DNA from 4 places in the Desertibacillus haloalkaliphilus genome. Region 4 is predicted to be linked to each of the others. Evidence: riboswitches for the same ligand, from Rfam matches in the RefSeq annotation. Region 4 holds a riboswitch; each other region holds the start of a gene.

Region 1 (5,414 bases), on a different contig from region 4:
GGTGAACTGAACCTACTTGAGGACTCCCCTTTTAATTATGTTAAGAATAGTTCTTGAAGTTTGTTTCGATCTGACGTTACTTCAAGTGCGATCATTAATTTAATTCTCGCTTTTTGACCATTTAAACCATTTGTGAAAATAATCCCAAGCTCTTTTAGGTGTCGTCCACCGCCACTATAACTATACGTATCTTGAACGATACCTCCAAAAGAACGAGAAACGAGAACAATTGGAATGTGGTGTTTGATCAGTTTCTCTAAACCCGGAACGATGCCTGGGGGAACATTTCCTTGTCCGAATGCCTCGATGACAAGTCCATCCATCGAAGTTGTTAAAATTGCATCAAGTAGGCTAGGGTCCATACCAGCATAACATTTTATTAATACAATATTTTTTGTTAATGTTGAAACGTCATAGCGTTCTCGTTTCGAAGGGACATGATGAAAATCAACATCGCGTCTTGTGACAATTCCAATCGGCCCATATTGAGGGCTTTGAAATGTAGCAATATTGCTCGTGTGCGTTTTTGTTACATTTTTTGCAGTGTGAATCTCATCATTAAGAACGACAAGAACGCCTTTGCCATGTGCTGCATCACTTGCTGCTGTTCGGACAGAAGAAATTAAATTATAAGGCCCATCCGCACCAAGTTCATTACTGGATCGCATCGCACCAGTAACAACGACTGGAACATCAGTATCAAGTAATAGGTCCAGTAAATATGCTGTTTCTTCGAGTGTATCTGTTCCGTGTGTAATGACAACGCCCTCAAAGTATTCCGTCTTGATACGGCGCTCAATTCGTTTAGACAATTCCAACATATGTTGTGGTGTGATGTGTGGCGAAGGCAAATGTAGAAAATCATCAACGATCACGGAGGCAATTTTTGAAAGTGATTCAATTGTTGAATATAATGGATTTGAGACACTAGGGCCGACGGTACCTGTTTGTTCATCTTCATGCATCGCGATCGTACCGCCTGTATGTAAAAGTAATATCTTTTTCATAACTGCTTCACCTCATTTAATGTAGGCTTTCATAACCAAACTATGGTTTCTTAAATAAAAGTAACATGTTACGATGAAAAAAAACAGAGGGGAATGGAAGGCTGTTGTTTGCAGTTATATCTGCTGGAATTGCACCGGGCATCGCTTTGTTGTGTTATTTTTATCTCAAAGATGACTATGAGCGTACAACGATTGCAATGGTGACTCGAAATTTTGTTTATGGCTCGCTTATAGTGTTTCCGGTGATGGTCCTACAGTATGCTTTTGAAGCGGAAGGGTATCTACTAGATGCATTTAGCCATGCATTTATACGCGCTGGGCTCATTGAAGAATTTTTTAAATGGTTCCTGCTATTTTTTCTATCGTATAAACACGCAAGATTTAACGAACATTATGATGGAATCGTATTTGGAGCTGCTATATCATTAGGGTTTGCAACGGTTGAAAATATTTTATACTTAATTGCTTATGGGATAGAAGGGGCGATTGGACGGGCGTTTTTTCCTGTATCGAGTCATGCATTATTTGGTGTGATTATGGGATATTATTTAGGTAAAGCAAGTGTTTCGTCTTCCAAAACCTTCATCTGGGTTTTCCTCTCTTTGACACTTCCAGTTGTATTGCATGGGCTATATGATTTTATGTTACTTGCAGCTAATCAATACGTGAAGTTATTAATTGTACCGTTTATGTTTTTCTTATGGTGGTTAGCCTTACAAAAAGTAAAAAGGGCTAATCTGAGTCAACGCACAAAGGATTTGCCGATAGATAAGGAGTGATACTGTGCCAGATAAGCGTTTTCGTATTGTCATTCGTTGTTCAAAATGTGGGGAAAAATATATACTTAGGGGTCGCCAGAATAAAGAAGGCGGCTATGATACTGGATTCAAACGATGTATTTGTGGGAATGAGGAGCAGCTTCGCGTTGAAGCTTCACCTGAATAAAGGTGTCGTGACAAAACTAGTTAAACTATTGGCAATTGTTCGAGGCTAGGACAAAAGGTAAAAACCAACTCCTTTTGTCGTAGTCTTTTTTTGTGGAAAAGGGGCGGAGATGGGAGTGTGAGGGAGAATGCACTGATGAGTAGAAGGTGGTTCAAGGAGTTGGCGCTGAGAAAAGAAGGTTGTTTAAACGATAAAAGAGTAACAGGTGAACCTGAAATTATAAGCGGTTGCTTTTTATATAAGAGTGTCCATGAAATCGTTTTCTTTTAAAGGAGATTTGTAAACTTTATAAAAATTATAAAAATACTCTTGTATTCCCTACTGTTTTGCTGTATTTTAAACTAATAAGCTGAATATTTACTATTTATATATTATTAATAAAGTTCTTATCAAGAGAGACGGAGGGAATGGCCCGAAGAAGTCTCAGCAACCAGCCGCTAGTTATTGGTCAGGTGCTAAATCCATCAAGCGATGTGTGCTTGAAAGATAAGAAGAAGTTGAGACTACAAAACCTTCTTCTTATCATGAAGAAGGTTTTTATTATACCCTGATAATTAGTAGTGGTTGAAGTACTGGTTTGTAAAAGGAGGAAAACAGGATGAATAGAAAGCAACTTGAAACAACATTGGTACAAATTGGTAACCGAACGGATGAGAGGACAGGTGCCGTTAATACACCTATTTACCTATCAACGGCTTATCGGCACGCGGGAATTGGGCAGTCCACTGGCTATGATTATGCAAGAACTGGAAATCCAACGCGTGAAGTGTTGGAAAATGCGATTGCTGAACTTGAAGGTGGTGACCAAGGTTTTGCCTGTAGTTCGGGGATGGCTGCGATTCAAACTGTGTTATCATTGTTTGAACAGGGTGATGAGATTCTCGCTTCACAAGATTTGTATGGTGGAACCTATCGGTTGTTTGAACAAGGGTGGACGAAATGGGGACTAACGTTTACATTTAGTGACCCACGAAACCTTGAGCAATTCGAACAACAAATAACCGATAAGACAAAAGCAATCTTTATTGAGACACCAACCAATCCATTAATGCAAGAAGCAGATCTCGGTGCCCTAAATCAACTGGCAAAAAAGCATGATTTACTGTTTATTGTAGATAACACCTTTTATACGCCGCTGTTACAACAACCCATTCGTGAAGGGGCAGATATTGTTATCCATAGTGCGTCAAAGTATTTAGGTGGTCATAATGATTTGATTGCAGGCTTAATCGTTGCGAAGGGGAAAGAATTGTGTGAACAGCTTTTCTTATACCATAATGGAATTGGCGCAACTTTGGGTTCTTTTGATTCTTGGTTACTCATTCGTGGTATGAAAACACTTGCGTTACGCATGGACCAACATGAACGTAACGCGACAAAGGTTGTTGAATATTTAAGTAATCACCCTTGTGTCGATGAGGTTTTATATCCGGGACGAGGTGGGATGATTTCATTTCGAATTATAAGTGAAAACTGGGTGGATCCATTTTTACAACAATTAAAGCTGATTACATTTGCAGAAAGTCTAGGTGGTGTTGAGAGTTTACTCACATATCCTGCCACACAAACCCATGCGGATATTCCTGAGGATGTTCGGGTCGCAAATGGGGTTTGTAATCGGTTGTTACGGTTTTCAGTTGGAGTGGAGTATGTTGAGGATTTAATTCAAGATTTAGAGCAAGCTTTTCGCTATGCCAAAGAGCATGAACAAATTTAATTAGAAATCGGGGGACGAGGACAATGAGTCAAGATACGTATAGTTTTCAAACAAAATTGCTACATAACGATCATAAAGTTGATCAACAAACAGGAGCAGTGAGTGTACCGATTCAGCACGCGTCTACGTTTCATCAATTTGACTTTGAGACATTTGGTAATTACGATTACGGACGATCAGGGAACCCAACAAGAGAAGCGTTAGAGGAAACGATTGCCGAGTTAGAAGGTGGTTGTAGGGGATTTGCATTTTCATCTGGGATGGCGGCGATATCAACGTCATTTATGTTACTATCAAAGGGAGATCATGTCGTCTTAACAAAAGACGTCTATGGTGGAACGTTTCGTCTAGTAACAGAAGTTTTGACGCGGTTAGGTATTGATCATACGTTTGTTGATATGACAGATGTAGAGGAAGTAAAAGAAAATATCCAACCGAACACAAGATTACTCTATATCGAAACGCCATCAAATCCGACATTGAAAATTACAGATATCCGCGCAATAGTAAGCTTAGCAAAGCAGAACAATTGCCTAACGTTTTTAGATAATACGTTTTTAACACCAGCTCTTCAAAAGCCATTGGAACTTGGCATAGACGTAGTTTTACATAGTGCTACGAAGTTTATTGGCGGACATAGTGATGTCATTGCAGGCTTAGCTGTTGTCAGTGACCAAGAACTAGCGGATCAGCTTGCATTTTTACAAAACTCGTTTGGGGCAATATTAGGTGTTCAAGATTGCTGGCTTGTCTTAAGAGGGTTAAAAACGTTACATGTGCGAATGGAGCACTCGTCAAAGGCTGCTCATCAAATCGCTACGTGGTTAAGTGAGGTTCCTGAAGTTGAAGAGGTCTATTATCCAGGGTTAGAAAGCCATCGTGGTCATGACATTCAAGCGAACCAAGCACAGGGGTATGGTGCAGTCCTGTCCTTCCGTTTGCGAGATCGTGAAGCGGTTAAACAGTTTGTTGCGAATGCAAAAATTCCAGTATTTGCTGTCAGTTTAGGAGCTGTTGAATCGATTTTATCGTATCCGGCAACGATGTCGCATGCGGCGATGCCAAAAGATGAACGTGAAAAGCGAGGAATTAGTGATGGTTTACTCCGTTTATCGGTCGGGTTGGAGAAGCCGGAGGATCTTATCGCTGATTTTGAGCAAGCTTTTAACCAGATTCGTCAGAATGTTACGCCATCTTAAGTGCTATAACGAGTGGAAGGAAGGGGAAACATGAACTTATTAAAAGACCTACAAGAAAAAATACTGATCGGGGATGGAGCCATGGGGACTCTCCTTTATCATCAAGGTGTGGATCGTTGCTATGAAGAGTTGAACCTTTCAAATCCTGAACGAATAGCAGATATCCATCAATCTTATCTTGATGCAGGTGCTCAAGTGCTACAAACCAATTCGTATGCAGCTAACGAATTGAAATTATCACGGTATGGGCTTGAAGATCAGGTTAGTAAAATCAATAAAGCAGCGGTTGCAGTTGCCAAGCAAGTAGCAGGCAAAGATGCTTATGTATTGGGGACAATTGGTGGCGTTCGTGGGATCCAGAAAAAAGACGTTTCCATGCAAGATGTGACAAACAGTTTTTATCAACAGTTTTCAGTATTAGCAGAAGAGCGTGTCGATGGTTTATTGCTTGAAACGTATTATGATTTTGAAGAGATAAAAACGGTTTTAAAGTTAGCTCGCAATTACACCGACATGCCGATTATTGCGCAAGTATCATTAGGTGAA
Region 2 (5,414 bases), on a different contig from region 4:
TTTTAGTTGAAAATCTGTCAATGTCATTTCTGTATATTTTTCAAAATTCAAATCGATCAAGTGAATCGCTCCTTAGTATGTTATTCAACTCGTCCATCGTATCACAGTGTTTTTGCTGAAGGGAATAAAGTCTCTTGATTGGGTTCGGGTAGGTAGAAATAGTTATCGTGCATAAACGTTGATATTCCGTTCATTCTAAAGACTAATGACTGTAAAAAGGAGACATAGACCGTGAAGGATTATGAAATCAAACGAATGGTTGTCGATGATGAGTATTATACCGAAGAATTCGTAACGACGGACTTTACTTACAACAATCAAGATTATAGCATTTCCTTTAGCAAAGAGGATCTAGAAACGGTGAATGCATGGATGTTTGAAGATGATAAATCGGTTCCGGCCAACTTATCTGAACGTATGATTGATTCGATTAGAGAAGATGTGAAAAAGAGAATCTAATGAAAATTTTGGCTACTGGTTTTTGGGATCAGTGGCCTTTTTTATCGGAGTGCGCGAGCAATGAGAGTCATTTACAGAATCGCGCCGCCTTTAATTGAAGCGTGAGGGTCAAGGACTTGGAATTTGTTTTGATCCCGCTGCTTTCCATCGTTCCATGCATGATTTGTCCACGTAGAGAATAGCTATTAACAAGGCTAATGTAGTGACAAGTCATCTTTGTTAGGGGGATTGTTATGGTTGAAGCGATTTTACAGTTATTTATCAGTCAGGAGCAAGCTCAATCGATTTTATCCAATCCATTGATCGAATTTATTTTTATGGTGTTGTTTGTAACTTTTATCGTAGCTGTCATCATTCACTTTACCTTGTATAGGAAATTGAGACGAGTACGGAATTTTATTAATGACACTCATTCTCTGGATATTGACCCAGTTAACCGGTTTCAAGCAGAGTATGAGCAAAAAAGTCAGCAAGAATCGGTAAAAGTTGAAACCTTTGTCCAAAATAAATTTTCAAGTTGGCGAATGTTTAATCTACCGATTGTGAGTATTATTAAAATGGTGCAGATGACCGTTTCTGTTTTTATTTTAGTCGGGGTGTTAGGGACATTCATTGGACTGGCAATGTCGCTCGGAAGTATTAATGCTACAGGCGATCAACTCGTAGAAAATGTCGCACTCGTTCTCGCGGGAATTGATGTTGCGTTCTATACGAGTATCACGGGTATGGGGTTATCATTACTGATGACGGTGATCACGAAAGTAGCGAATACCGAATATATGTTAACCGACATCATGCTCAAAACCGAATCTCATTTAGAGGAAAACGAACAAGATGGAATGGCACGCTTGATTACTGTGTCCGAAACGATTAACGCATCGATCGTTGAGCTTCGTGAAACGAATCAGGAATCGTTACAAAACATTGTCCAATCGTTTGACGGTTTTAAGGAATATACGGCTGGTTTGCAGCAATCGGCAAAGGACTTAGCGAAGTTTAATGACGGTTTAACTGAAAACTTAAAAGATTTCACGGTCATTTTTAACCGGATGAAAGAAGTGACGAACGGTTTTGATCAAGGAGTTAAGAAGCTAAATAAAAACTTTGAGCAGTTATTTGCTTATTTTTATAACATGGATCAGCGAAATGAACGAATGGCAAGTGCTTTTACGGAAACGTATAGGAAGATAGACGAATTAACAACGTCACAGAAAGAAACGATGAACCAATTCCAGACAGCTGTTGTTGATTGGAAAAACTATTTTGCCTCCATTAGTGAGAAGCAGGAATCGATTCATGGCTCATTTGTGCGAGCGACTGCACAAAGTGAGAATCTTGTATCGATGATGAAAACGAATAACGAACAGTTTGCGCGAATTTTTGGAGGCGATTTAAGCTCGAAGCTGAGCGGGATTTCAACGCATTTAAGAGGGCTGAAGAACGACTTCGATAAACTCGGAAATTCGATTGTTCGCCTGCCTGAGGCACTAGAAACGATTCATACCGCTCAAGAAGAATATAAAAGTCTCTTGTCAGGTCGACTTGAAGAGCTTCAGCAATTTAATCAAGAGTTCCATGATCATTTACGGGCTCACGCCAGAGAATCGCAATCGTTTGAAAAGCATTTAAATGCTGCCTCTCGTTCCTATGAGCAAGTGGGCGTTAAGAATCATCAAATGCTTACTGAAATCAACCGTACGATTGCAGATATGAAAGATTCATTTAACCACCGCGAAAATCAGATTGAATCAAGCGTGTCCGTGCTAAAAGACACCCTCTCAAGGTATGTTAGCAGTTTAGAGGGAACCCTGGGTGACCGCCTCGATAAGGTGAGTCGCAACATCGGTGGTTATGTTGTCGATATTAACGACGCGATGAAAAAAGAATTTAAGCAAATCGGAGAAATTACAGAAGATCAACAGCAAAGAAGCGCTCGTTTTATGCAACAGACGATCAGTGAATTAAGTCAAGAAATTCACACGTTAAATCGTCAACTCCAGTCGCTCTCTCAAGGGGCGATGAGTCAACCAACGAGAGTAAGGGTTGGAAGCAATGATTAAGAAGTATAAAAAACTATTCCATGGTGAACAAGAGGAAGGACACTTTTGGCCATCATTTACGGATTTATTAACAGCGCTTCTTTTATGTTTTATTTTAATTTTTATTATCATGATGGTGATCAAATCGTTTCAGATTGAAGAGATGAATCGGACGATTGATCAAATCATGGGGGTTAGAGTCGATTTAATTAATGACTTGAATGATGAATTTAGTGATTCAACGTTAAATGTTGAAATTGATGAGGAGACTGGTGCTCTGATCTTTGATACGGACATTTTGTTTGCGTTTGATGAAACGGTGTTAAAGCCTGAGGCGTTTACGTTTTTAGATGAATTTGTACCCGCTTATTTAGATGTCCTCTTAGAAAGCGGCTATGAAGAGTATATTTCAGAAATTATTATCGAAGGTCATGCGGACAGAATTGGTGACTATCTATACAATCTCGAGCTGTCGCAAGAGCGAGCATTTAGTGTCGCAGAATATGTGCTCAGCGATGATTTTCCTTATCAGAACATCCAAGCACATTTGAAAGATAAGCTAACCGTCAACGGTCGATCCTATACAGATGGTCGTACGGATGTAGAGGGTAACTATAGCAACCAAGAATCTCGACGAGTCGAATTTAAATTCCGTTTAAAGGACGAAGAGATATTAGAAAAAACCCATGAGCTGTTAAATGGAGCATAAGAGTTTGATATGGACTCACCTAATCATCTTGAATGATTGGGTGATTTGCCTTTTAAAATGTAATGCAAAGGTGATTTTATTTATTTTTGAAAATTTTCCTTGCAAAGTAGCCACCAATCAGATACAATTTTATTTAACAAATAAAAATTAATAGCGATAGACTTCTTATCCAGAGTGGTGGAGGGACTGGCCCTTTGAAACCCGGCAACCATTAAATCAAGTCATTGATTTGAACGGTGCTAATTCCTGCAAGGATTGACTTCCTTGGGAGATGAGAGGATCGTATACATATACGATAACCTCTCTACATTCATTAGAGAGGTTTTTCTTATACTATCAGAATTTATTAGCGTTAGGACGATAGTATAACGTCAACTAAGGTTTTCGCCATCGGTTGATGAAAAGCCAAGTTTTTGTATATGGAAAGAAGGTTTATCGCTCGAAAAGGAGCGAGTAAAATGGAAAAAGCAGTATTTGCAGCAGGTTGTTTTTGGGGTGTTGAAGCATTTTTTGAAGAGGTTCGTGGCGTAGAAGAAACAAGAGTCGGTTATACAGGTGGCGATGTAGAGCACCCTTCTTATGAAGAAGTGAAATCAGGTCAAACCGGTCATGCAGAAGCGATTGAGATTTGGTATAATCCGTGGAAAATTTCATATGCAGAACTAGTGGATAAATTTTTTGAATGTCATAATCCAACAACACGTAATCGTCAAGGAATTGATGTCGGCACACAATACCGTTCGGCGATCTTCTTTCAAAACCTTCAGCAACTAGAAGTAGCGGTGAAGAAGAAAGCTGAATTAAACCGTACGAGTCCAAAGCTGATTGTCACAGAAGTTGCACCAGCCAAACCATTCTATCAAGCTGAGGAATATCATCAGAAGTATTTCCAGAAAAACGGGACGTTGGCTTGCGGGATTTAAAACATTCTCGGGTGCCAGGCACCTTAAAAGGGGTGCCTGGCACCGTTTCGTGTTTTACCCTCGATTATAGGCGCGAATCTTTCGAAGTGCGGAGCGATCATTTAACTCCATAAACATATCGATGGTAGGCTCTAAATTTGCTTCTATGATCCATATATCCCCTTTTGGGTCAACGCCTACATCTAACCCGATACCTCGGTATTCAGGGTAGTAATCTTGTATGCTCTGAACGTTTTTTACAGAAGCCTTGTTCATTTCTTCGATCAGTTTACACTTATCGTCTACTACTATATTTGATTGTTCGATAGCTGTTTCAAGATTTAATACTTGTTTAGCTACATTCGTAACCGCAAATCCGCTTGCTGCTACTTTAGCTGCTACGCCAGTTACCATCCAATCATCAGATTCTTTTTTCCGCTGCACCATAACCCTTAGATCGAATGGACATTCGTTAATTGTCGCAAGTGGTATATATTGTTGGATGATGTGACACTTGCCATTTAAATACGAGTTTGAAAGATAGGTATAGGCTTCTTCTCTATTACAAAACACTTTTTTCTTTTGTTCCATATGAAGCTTGATTTTTCCATCGTTCATGCAAGAGATCTTCGCAACTTTCCTCCCATATTTTCCGTAGCTTGGTTTCACGATAACTTCTCCATATTTATCAAGCATCTTCCATAGAGATTTTTTTGAAAACAGTTTTGTCTTTGGTAGGTGTTGACGTACTTTTTTCTTCTGTTTCATCAATGTATACTTTCTCCATTTGCCTACGTATCGTTCATATTCTGTATCCAATGAATTGATAGAAAGCTTTGATTCGGCCATAGTATCCTCTCCTAAAAACAGAAAGTCTGTATTTATAAGTTATGAAATTTTTCTCAATATGCTTGTTTATCCCCCTAAGAGTGACCTAGTTCTTTTCAAAATAGGTATTTTCCATCTTCCATCTATCTATACAAAATAACCTGATTTGAATATAAAAATAAAAAAGGAGGGATTGCTGTTGAATAGAGGTGACCTACTGCCTATTAGACGGCTTCTTGAAATGCAGAAAATGGACAGTCTTGTGGAACTGCTGGATCAAGGAGTTGAAAAGGATGAGTTACGAGCCCAATTTGAGAGGACGGTTTTGGAAGGTGATCCTCATTATCAAAGGTTAATGAAGATTAAAAGTCATCAAACAAAGTTGGGGCATGATACGAGCCGTCTTGACCAGGTGTTGGCTAAGGTGCGTGAATACGCTTATAACAATCCGAAAAACAAAACGATTTATAAGCTTTT
Region 3 (5,414 bases), on a different contig from region 4:
AAGATTTAATCTCAATGATGGAAACGATGATGGCAAAAATCGTTAAAGAAACTAAAGGAATGGACATTAACACGCCTTTTGAACGTTTAACGTATGATGATGCGATGAATCGTTTCGGTTCAGATAAACCAGATACACGTTTTGGGATGGAGCTTGTTGAGCTTTCAGATATCGTAAAAGATAGTAAGTTCAAGGTGTTTACAAATGCAATTGAAAACGGTGGAATCGTTAAAGGATTAAATGTGAAGGGGGTAGCAACTCGTTATTCTCGTAAAGAAATTGATGATTTAGCTGACTTCGTAGCGATTTATGGTGCGAAGGGGCTTGCATGGCTAAAAGTCGAAGAAGATGAGCTCAAAGGGCCGATTGCTAAATTCTTTAACGAAGAAGAGACAGCAGCACTTAGACAAGCGCTTGATGCAGAACCTGGCGATCTTCTATTCTTTGGAGCTGATAAAAAACAAGTCGTATTTGATAGTATGGGTGCCCTTCGTCTGAAGTTCGGTAAGGAACTTGGTTTAATTGATGAAAGTAAGTTCAACTTCTTATGGGTGACTGAATTCCCGCTTGTTGAATATGATGAAGATGCTAAGCGTTATGTTGCCTTACACCATCCGTTCACAAGACCGATGAAAGAAGATCTTGAGCATTTAGATACTGACCCTGGTCGTGTTCGTGCTGAAGCTTATGACCTTGTGCTGAACGGGTATGAATTAGGTGGCGGATCACAACGTATTTTTGAGCGTGATCTTCAAGAAAAAATGTTTAAAACACTTGGCTTCTCTGAGGAAGAAGCAAGAAGCCAATTCGGCTTCTTAATGGATGCCTTTGAATATGGTACACCACCTCATGGAGGAATTGCCCTTGGGTTGGATCGCATGATCATGATTTTAGCAGGCAGAACGAACCTACGTGATACGATTGCTTTCCCTAAAACAGCGAGTGCAAGTGACCTCCTCACAAATGCACCAGGTGAAGTGAGTGATGCTCAGCTTGAGGAATTAAACTTAAGCATTGTTCCGAAAAAAGAAGAGGAAGAAGTAAAGGCATAATTTATCATTGACAGAAGCAGAGACTCCTCGCTATAATTAGTCTCAAGCTTAAAAATAATAAGACATTTTCATAAATTACTTATCAAGAGTGGTTGAGGGACTGACCCTGTGACACCCGGCAACCGGTTTGTATTCACAAACTACGGTGCTAATTTCAGCAGAGCGTGAACGCTCTGAAAGATAAGTGAACGGTATTTTTAAAAAACCTTTCCTTATCGGAAAGGTTTTTTTTACTTACGCAGAGGAGGATGACACAATGATATCTATCGGTTTACTTGGATTTGGGACAGTCGGGGAAGGTGTTTTTGAACGAATTTATTCAGCAAAGGCTGAAATAGAACAGGTATTAGGAGATCGAGTAGAGGTAAAAAAGATTTTGGTGAAAGATTTTCAAAAACAAAGAAATGCTGATGAGCAATTATTTACTGATAATCCGAATGACTTTTTTAAGGATCGGTATGATATCGTTTTTGAGCAAATGGGCGGTGTTGAACCAGCCAAAGATTATATTAGTCGTCTATTAAACAGGAATGTACCTGTAATTACAGCTAATAAAAAATTAATTGCTTTTGCTGGTCGTGAGTTAGAAGCACTTGCAAATGAGCATGGTAGTTTTATTAGTTATGAAGCAGCCGTTGCTGGAGGAATCCCAATTATTAATGTCCTCAGCTCCTTGTTACCAACAACCGCAATCACTAAGGTTTCTGGGATCTTAAATGGAACGACAAATTACATAGTTACAGAGATGAATGAGAAGGGGCGCGATTTTGACGAAGTTCTAGAAGAGGCCCAAGCTCTGGGTTTTGCTGAAGCGGACCCAACAGATGATGTAGAGGGGTTTGATGCTTGGTATAAGCTACGGATTTTAAGTAAGTTATGCTTTGGAAGCTGGGCTGAACAGTCAACGTTTGCCCGCATTGGGATACGTAACGTTGAGCGTTGGCATATTGAGGCGGCAAAAACACATGGGCTGAAAATGAAACTCGTTGCTGAAGCAAGAACAGATGGAGAACGTGTTTTTGGGGGAGTACGACCTAGCTTTGTCGCACAAAGCCACCCGTTAGCTACAGTCGATGGCGTAACAAATGCGGTTCATCTTGAAGGAGAGTCTGGTACAAACTTATTATTTACTGGGCCAGGGGCTGGAAAAGAACCGACAGCAAATAGTATGGTTGAAGACTTTGTTCATCACTTTAGACAAACGAAGCAACCTGAATATAAACGAAAAAACATAAAAGCATGTACCAACCAAAGTGAATGGCTTCTTTTTTTCAAGAAAGAGGATGTTGATCGGGTGAAAGAGCATTTGGATCAGATCACTTACCACCTGAATGAAGTCATTGAAGAAGATGAGGGCTTCGGTTGGTTTATCACTACGGATACGTGCGTTGAATACTTGCCATTAACGGATGTCTATGACTCTTATCCCATTTATGGGAGGAAACTAGTGAAGCTTGAAGCAGCTGTATAAATATTTTTAAGGGATGTTCACAAACTTCGGTAAAAATGACTGTCAAAGTTCTTGGTTGTTTGTTCGTGCGCTGCCTCTTGAACGCACGTTAATTATGCTTTTTGTTTCAGTTGTTTAAATGAGTCAATAAAATGGTGAGGCGGCGTTTTGACGTATAACGATTTCACACCAGAATCAGTATGTAAATATAAAAAGCCGAACCCTGAATTAATAGGTCGGTAAGACATATCAAAAATTCGAGTTAGCGCAATGACTGATCCGTTCATATGAAGTTCGCTGTTATATAGCTCGAGGTCATACCAGTTTTCTACTGTTCGTTTCTCTGTCCAACCGATTTCTTGGTAGATCTCAACACAACGATGAATGGCTACAGGTTTCAAAGTAACGCCTCCTTTATCACAGTTAAATGTACCATAACTAGGCCTTGTCCTCAAATCAAGCGGCAAATGATTTCCTGTAAAATATCCGTAAAATGTTATTGAATCGCTTCATAACACATGGTATGATAAATGTAAGAAATTTAAGAGTCCTAAGGTGTTCGTAGGATACTCTACGTTTTGAGCCAACACTTTATAAGAGGGAGCTTGCAGTTCATAAATCGGAGTACATGCCTTTACAACTGAGGACGTATGAAGATTTAGACAGAGCACCCACCTGCGTGAGAGCAGGTTCAAAACTAAGTTTTTACGGCACAATTGGGACTCTTACCTATACATATTCGAAATCACCTAAGGGAAAACTTCTCTTAGTTTTTTTTATGTTGTAGTGGTTAAGGGGCGGAGTGCGCCAGCAGAGCTGATGCTTGATGAAGGAGGCTTACTCGCACCGCCTTTGATAGAAATCATTTGAGGGAGATTACCTTGATGAAGAGAAATTGTTTCAAGGAGAACGTAGTCCAAACTGTTTGCAAAACTTCCCTTTTATTTCTTACTATGGTATATTCAATTCCGAGTGTATTACGGAGAATAGAGGGTTTGGAAGGAGTTAACAGATGTTACATCAATTTTCTCGAAATGAATTGGCAATAGGCCATGATGGGCTAGATGTCTTAAAAAATAGTACGGTTGCAGTTTTGGGGATCGGAGGAGTAGGCTCATTTTCAGCTGAAGCATTAGCTCGGTCTGGGGTTGGTCGCCTCGTCCTCGTGGATAAAGATGATGTTGATATCACAAATGTCAATCGACAAGTCCATGCATTATTATCAACGGTAGGACAACCCAAAGTTGATTTAATGAAGGAACGAATTGCAGATATTAATCCAGACTGTGAGGTTATTGCTTTAAAGATGTTTTATACGGAAGAAACCTATGAGCAGTTTTTTGAATATGATCTTGATTTTGTTGTCGATGCAAGTGATACAATTTCCTATAAAATTCATTTGATGAAAGAGTGCCTTACACGAAACGTTCCGATTATCTCGAGCATGGGAGTAGCTAATAAAATGGATCCGACACGTTTAAGAATCGCCGACATTTCAAAAACGAGCTATGATCCAATCGCTAAGGTGATTCGTACAAAGTTAAGAAAACAAGGCATTCATAAAGGGATCAATGTTGTCTTTTCAGATGAACAGCCGATTAAAATCCGTGAAGACATACGTAAAGAAATTGTTCCTGAAGAAGCAGAGAATTCACCGATACGTAAAGCAAAAATGCCACCATCATCGAATGCGTTTGTTCCATCCGTTTCTGGCTTAATTATGGCTGGACATGTCGTTACAACGTTATTAAAGGATATTAAAATTGAACGATAGTCAATCAGTGAAATTTGAATAATTTTTTGCAAAAAGCAGCCGTTTTATGGCTGTTTTTTTCATTGTTTTGTGTGGTAAAGGGGCGGAGTGCGCGATCAGGAAGGAGTAATCAAGGGAGTTCGCTTACTCGCACCGCTTCGAAAATGGGTTATAGAAGATGTGCAATGGAAGCTTATATTAAAAAAACATTTCTGAAAAAATTCTGAACTTTTTAGTGATCAAACTCTTGAATAATTTATGAATTTTACTTATAATGAAACCACTTACATTAGTCATCTGATGACCGGTAGATATGATTATCATTATTTTTTCTATATATGGATAATGGGAATTAGATGAACTTACATACTTTTGAGGGGGGAAGGGAAATGAGTATTGGAGTTTTATCTTTATTAGCACTTGTACCTATTCTTTCAGTCTTATTGTTCTTAGTTATTTTACGTTGGCCTGCCAAACGTGCGATGCCGATTGCTTTTATTGTCACAGTTGTTATTGCGATGTTTGTCTGGGATGTGCCCGGTAATCAAGTGGCAGCTGCCAGTATGAACGGAGTTGTAACCGCTTTAGAAGTATTATTTATCGTCTTTGGTGCGATCTTGATGCTTAATACGTTAAAAGAAAGCGGTGCCATTCAAACGATACGTCAAGGATTTACGGACATTTCTCCAGACCGACGAGTTCAGGCGATTATCATTTGCTGGTTGTTTGGGTCATTTATCGAAGGGGCATCCGGCTGGGGAACGCCAGCGGCCATTGCAGCACCATTATTAGTAGCTGTTGGTTTTCCTGCGATGGGGGCAGTTATGGTTGCCTTAATCATTCAATCAACACCAGTGTCCTATGGGGCTGTAGGTACACCGATTTTAATTGGTGTTGGTTCAGGACTCAGTGGATCATCTATGGTTGAAGGGACTGCGTCAAGCTTAGGGATGACATTTGATGCGTATATTAACTCGATTGGTGGACAAGTTGCTATCATTCACGCGATTGTAGGGCTGTTGATTCCGCTGTTTATGGTTACCTTGTTAACGAGGTTCTTCGGTAAAAACAAGTCATTCACTGAAGGGCTAGCACTATGGAAGTTTGCGTTATTTGCAGGGGTGGCATTTACTGTCCCATTTGCAATTGTCGCTAACGT
Region 4 (5,414 bases):
CTAGAAAATATCCAGAGCGTTACGAATGGCGAACACCATTGACCGAAGTTGGTATGATAAATGCACCTGTTTGCATTATTCATGGGAAACGTGATGAGCACGTATCGATTGAACATGCGTATCGGCTTGAAGCTGCGTTGCGAAGTGAGGGAAAGGATGTAGTCATCCGCTTTTATGATACGTTTACACACCATTTTCCGGAACCAAGCTATCGCAACATTACGACGGAATTGACGAAGTGGATGAAGAAGCAATAGGCTTTATACATAAAAAAGAGCCGCTCCTATAACCGTCACCTTAGGCGCAGTAGAGTACCTAACCAAGGTGAGCAGCACTGATGGAACAGCTCTTACACCACTTAGACTAGCGGACCAGCCTTTTTAATTTCATCTGATACATAGTTGAACTTATCGAAGTTCTCCTTAAATTTCGTTGCCAATTCTTGTGCTTTTTCGTCATAAACAGCTGTATCTTCCCACGTTTTACGTGGTTGTAGCACCTCATCTGGTACCCCTGGGCAATGAAGAGGGATATGAAGGCCGAAGATTGGGTCAACGGTTGTTTCTAACGCATTTAACTCACCTTGAAGAGCAGCTTGCACCATCGCACGTGTGTACGAGAGATTCATACGTTTTCCGACCCCATATGGTCCACCAGACCAACCAGTATTGACAAGGAAGACTTGAGCGTTGTGTTGCGTAATCTTCTCACCTAACATTTCAGCATAACGAGCTGCCGGTAATGGTAAGAATGGTGCACCAAAGCACGTTGAGAATGTTGCTTCTGGTGATGTAACGCCTCGTTCAGTTCCAGCAAGCTTACTTGTATAACCAGAAAGGAAATGATACATCGCTTGTTCTTTTGTTAGCTTACTGATTGGTGGTAAGACACCGAATGCATCTGCTGTTAGAAAGATAATTGTATTTGGATGTCCAGCAACACTTGGAATGATCGTATTTGGAATCGATTCCAATGGATACGCTGCACGTGTATTTTCTGTTAAGCTCGTATCATCATAATCAGGCTTGCCGGTGACGTCACTTTGAACAACATTCTCTAGTACCGCTCCGAAACGAATGGCGTTCCAAATTTGTGGTTCTTTCTCATACGATAGGTTTACACATTTTGCGTAGCACCCACCTTCAATGTTAAAGACACCATTATTAGACCAACCGTGCTCATCATCTCCGATCAAGTAACGGTTAGGATCAGCTGAAAGCGTTGTCTTACCCGTGCCAGAAAGCCCGAAGAATAACGCAACATCACCTTCTTTACCTGCATTGGCAGAACAGTGCATCGAAAGAACATTTTGCTCCGGCAGCAAGTAATTCATCACTGAGAAGATTGATTTTTTCATTTCACCAGCATATTCAGTACCACCGATGAGAACGATTCTCTCTTCAAATGAGACCATAATAAATGTTTCTGAATTCGTACCATCAACAACAGGATCCGCTTTGAATTCTGGAGCAGAAACGATTGTGAATTCAGGAGTAATTGTTTCTAACTCTTCTTGTGTTGGACGAATGAATAATTGACGTGCAAAAAGGTTGTGCCAAGCAAATTCATTAATGACTTGGATTGGTAAGCGATAGCTTGAATCAGCACCAGCATACGCGTGAGAAACAAACACTTCATCTTTCTCTTTTAAGTGATCAAGTACTTTTTTATAAAGTTTTGAAAATGTTTCTTTATCAATCGGCTGGTTGACAGAGCCCCAATCAATTTTGTCTGATACAGAAGCTTCGTCTACAATAAATTTATCTTTAGGGGAACGACCAGTGTATTTTCCTGTTTCAACGTTTAAGGCACCACTTTCAGTCAAGACCCCTTCATTTCGCATTAGTGACTTTTCGACTAACTTTGAAATCGGTAAGTCTAAAAGAACATTCTCTCCGCTTAAAATTTGGTCTAATTCAGTCCCAAAGCTAACTGTACTCATTTGCAACAAAACCCTTTCTTTTTAAGTATATTTTAATTTTATCATTGGTTAATTTTTGCTGTGCTTTTACTGTTGAAAATAGTATAACACATTAAAAATAATAGTCTATACTATTTTTATAAATTTCTTAAGTTATCACTAGTTCGTGCGAGGAGATTGTTAGATATAATATGAAGGAATGAAAACGAGTGTGTTATAAATGTACAAATGAATAAATAATAAAGGCTACTTTACTTGTCCCTTTTAGTATGTAACAATTGCTTGTTTAAGGCTTCTAGGTCGTTTTTGGTTACCGAAAAAGCGGCACCTGCATAGCATATGGAAGAAAGGGAGGGAACCTATGCTATGCCAGAAATAACAATGATGGATCTAGCAACAGTAGCGGCTGTTGTTGCTGCGCTTGTAACGGTTGTTGGGAATGCCTTTTCGATTGATAAAAAATATCGAGCGCTACTAGCGATCTTCTTTGCGATGATATTATGGTTTATTCCTCGTGAGTGGGGAAATGAAGTGCTAACAGCGTTAGTGATTGGGTTAACCGCAAGCGGGGTATATAGTCAGGTAAAGCCTAGGGATAACCAAAATGAACTATTGCGACTGCAAATGCGCGAGGAAGAACGTCAAGAGCAGGAAAATAGAAGGAATAACACACAGGATACGCCGTATTAACAGCTTGGTTGTGTACCATACATGGAAACAAATAGCGATGTCAACCGTCATTGGTTGACATCGTCTATCATCTACGTTATGATATGTCGCGAACGGATACTCTTATCCCGAGTAGGTGGAGGGACAGGCCCGAAGAAACCCAGCAACCAACACCAATAAAAAATGGTGAAAAGGTGCTAACCTGCAAGGCGTAGCCTTGATCGATAAGAGGTGAAAGGTGAATGGACCAACCCTTTTCCTCATTGATGGAAAAGGGTTTTCGTGGTTATACATGTTCAGTTCATACTCACAATAGTGGGGGGAATGAGTGCCGTATCAAATTTTAGCATAGTAGACAAATTGCTATTTCATGATAAGAGTAGAACAAGCCGTTTTTGTGAACACTTTTATGTAAATAGTCGATTTTGTCGGTGTGCGAAGGAGGATACTTATCATGGTAGAAAGAAGTCGTCGTTTATTTACATCAGAATCGGTAACAGAGGGGCATCCGGATAAGATTTGTGACCAAATTTCTGATGCGATTCTTGATGAAATTTTAAAAAAGGATCCGAACGCCCGCGTGGCATGTGAAACAACGGTCAGCACAGGGTTAGTGCTTGTGTCTGGTGAAATCTCAACGTCTACATATGTTGATATCCCGAAAGTCGTTCGTGATACAGTGAAGAACATTGGGTACACACGAGCGAAGTATGGATTCGATTCAGAAACGTGTGCGGTATTAACATCAATCGATGAGCAGTCAGCAGATATTGCTCAAGGGGTTGACCAAGCGTTAGAAGCACGTGAAGGTCAAATGACTGACGATGAAATTGAAGCGATTGGTGCCGGTGACCAAGGCTTAATGTTTGGTTATGCCAATAATGAAACGGATGAATTGATGCCATTACCGATTTCGCTTGCTCATCGACTCGCACGTAAGTTAACAGAAGTGCGTAAAGAAGAGGTCCTTCCATACTTGCGTCCGGACGGTAAAACGCAAGTAACGGTAGAATATGATGAAAATGGTCAACCATTACGAATTGACACGATTGTCATCTCAACACAACATCACCCTGAGATAACGCTTGAGCAAATTCAACGCAATTTAAAAGAATATGTAATTGCGCCAGTCGTACCAGAAGGGTTAATTGATGAAGATACGAAATATTTCATTAATCCGACGGGTCGTTTCGTTATCGGTGGACCACAAGGGGATGCGGGCTTAACAGGGCGTAAAATCATTGTTGATACGTACGGTGGATATGCTCGTCACGGTGGCGGTGCATTCTCTGGTAAGGATGCAACAAAGGTTGACCGTTCGGCAGCATATGGTGCGCGCTATGTCGCTAAAAATATCGTTGCAGCTGGTCTTGCGGATAAGTGTGAAGTTCAGCTTGCATATGCCATCGGTGTGGCACAGCCAGTTTCCATTTCTGTTGATACATTTGGAACAGGAAAGGTTTCTGAGGAAGTACTTGTTGGGCTTGTTCGTGAAAACTTCGATCTTCGTCCGGCAGGTCTAATCAAAATGCTGAACCTACGTCGTCCGATTTACAAGCAAACTGCGGCTTATGGACACTTTGGACGCACAGATGTGGACCTTCCATGGGAGCGTACGGATAAAGCTGAAGCCTTGCAAAAGCAAGCGATGCTATAAGGGCGTCTTAACTACGATAAAAAGAAGCTTGGGGAGTTCATCCTCAAGCTTCTTTTTTAAAAATAGATAAGGGGAGATCACGAAAAGTATGAAAAGCAGGTTCAAGGAGAGCGATGAAATGTTGTATATGATACGATGAAGGTTCAGTAACCTAGCGCTTTGGTTCTTGCAAGCTCTTGTAATATTGCCCCTTCTCAACGTATTCACGGCGAATCCGCGCCATATCTTTGCGGTCTTCATCGGTAAGTTCTCTGACGACCTTGGCAGGACGTCCAAAGGCTAAGCTGTTAGCTGGGATTTTCTTTCCTTGTGGAACGAGGCTGCCTGCTCCGATAAAGGCTCCTTCACCAACTTCAGCACCATCTAGGACGGTTGAACCCATCCCGATCAGTGCATTTTTACGAAGGGTACAGCTATGGAGGATCACTTGGTGCCCCACCGTGACATCATCTTCTAAAATCAGTGGACAAAGCGGACTTTGGTGCAGGGTTGAATTATCTTGAACATTGACGCGGTCACCAATAAATGTTGGTTTAACATCGCCTCGAATCACCGTGTTAAACCAGATGCTTGATTCTTCACCGATCTGGACGTCGCCAGTAATCGTAACATAATCTGCGATAAATGCACTTTCAGCTATTTTTGGATACTTACCGTCATAAGGATAAATCAAGTCAGTCACTTCCTTTTCGCTGTTTGTTTAGATTTGCTATAATTGGTAGATCATTTCTTGTTTGTCAGTAACGTAAGCATAGCAAAAATTTCTAGTGCTGAGTAGTCTGAACTCTCTAAAATGTTCTTGTTTAAAGGGTGCAAAAAGAGAGAGATTCAATTTGAATAGACTCTAATCATTGTAGGAGTGTGAAGGAAGATGTGGAAGTGGGAAAGTACGAAAGCGGATGCTGTGTTTGTGATTGTTCATGGCGCTGGGGAGCATCATCAGCGTTACGCGTGGTTAATAGAGCAATTGAATACCAACGGATGTCACGTCGTCACCGGTGACTTACCGGGGCAAGGGAAGACGCGAGGAAAACGCGGCCATATCTCTTCATTTACTCAATACATGGATACGATCACGGGCTGGTATGAGGAAGCGGCCAGTTACCGTTTGCCGGTCTTCCTTCTTGGGCATAGCATGGGTGGATTAGCAGTGATTCGAACGATGAT

Evidence for each region. Region 4 has a riboswitch for S-adenosylmethionine ahead of metK (methionine adenosyltransferase). Riboswitches for the same ligand answer to the same signal wherever they lie in the genome.
Region 1: it holds a riboswitch for S-adenosylmethionine, as region 4 does, so the genes downstream of both, KH400_RS11390 (methionine biosynthesis PLP-dependent protein) here and metK (methionine adenosyltransferase) in region 4, are expected to answer to the same signal.
Region 2: it holds a riboswitch for S-adenosylmethionine, as region 4 does, so the genes downstream of both, msrA (peptide-methionine (S)-S-oxide reductase MsrA) here and metK (methionine adenosyltransferase) in region 4, are expected to answer to the same signal.
Region 3: it holds a riboswitch for S-adenosylmethionine, as region 4 does, so the genes downstream of both, KH400_RS02775 (homoserine dehydrogenase) here and metK (methionine adenosyltransferase) in region 4, are expected to answer to the same signal.

What each region holds. Positions count from the first base shown of each region.
Region 1 covers NZ_JAHPIV010000009.1:49,936-55,349, forward strand. The annotation lists gene KH400_RS11375 (asparaginase) at 36-1,007, opposite strand; gene prsW (glutamic-type intramembrane protease PrsW) at 1,112-1,786, shown strand; gene KH400_RS11385 (hypothetical protein) at 1,791-1,952, shown strand; gene KH400_RS25295 (hypothetical protein) at 2,088-2,222, shown strand; SAM riboswitch class I at 2,336-2,445, shown strand; gene KH400_RS11390 (methionine biosynthesis PLP-dependent protein) at 2,551-3,669, shown strand; gene metC (cystathionine beta-lyase) at 3,693-4,868, shown strand; gene KH400_RS11400 (bifunctional homocysteine S-methyltransferase/methylenetetrahydrofolate reductase) at 4,899-5,414, shown strand, end outside.
Region 2 covers NZ_JAHPIV010000011.1:109,404-114,817, forward strand. The annotation lists gene KH400_RS13570 (hypothetical protein) at 1-60, opposite strand, end outside; gene KH400_RS13575 (hypothetical protein) at 232-459, shown strand; gene KH400_RS13580 (MotA/TolQ/ExbB proton channel family protein) at 693-2,519, shown strand; gene KH400_RS13585 (OmpA family protein) at 2,512-3,207, shown strand; SAM riboswitch class I at 3,370-3,485, shown strand; gene msrA (peptide-methionine (S)-S-oxide reductase MsrA) at 3,666-4,130, shown strand; gene KH400_RS13595 (YheC/YheD family protein) at 4,185-4,958, opposite strand; gene KH400_RS13600 (hypothetical protein) at 5,137-5,414, shown strand, end outside.
Region 3 covers NZ_JAHPIV010000002.1:121,101-126,514, forward strand. The annotation lists gene aspS (aspartate--tRNA ligase) at 1-1,052, shown strand, start outside; SAM riboswitch class I at 1,129-1,239, shown strand; gene KH400_RS02775 (homoserine dehydrogenase) at 1,309-2,523, shown strand; gene KH400_RS02780 (hypothetical protein) at 2,616-2,903, opposite strand; RNA gene ssrS (6S RNA) at 3,047-3,229, shown strand; gene KH400_RS02790 (tRNA threonylcarbamoyladenosine dehydratase) at 3,515-4,276, shown strand; gene KH400_RS02795 (L-lactate permease) at 4,645-5,414, shown strand, end outside.
Region 4 covers NZ_JAHPIV010000001.1:343,960-349,373, reverse strand. The annotation lists gene KH400_RS01645 (alpha/beta hydrolase family protein) at 1-257, shown strand, start outside; gene pckA (phosphoenolpyruvate carboxykinase (ATP)) at 359-1,942, opposite strand; gene KH400_RS01635 (hypothetical protein) at 2,288-2,611, shown strand; SAM riboswitch class I at 2,711-2,821, shown strand; gene metK (methionine adenosyltransferase) at 3,045-4,247, shown strand; gene KH400_RS01625 (gamma carbonic anhydrase) at 4,399-4,920, opposite strand; gene KH400_RS01620 (alpha/beta hydrolase) at 5,119-5,414, shown strand, end outside.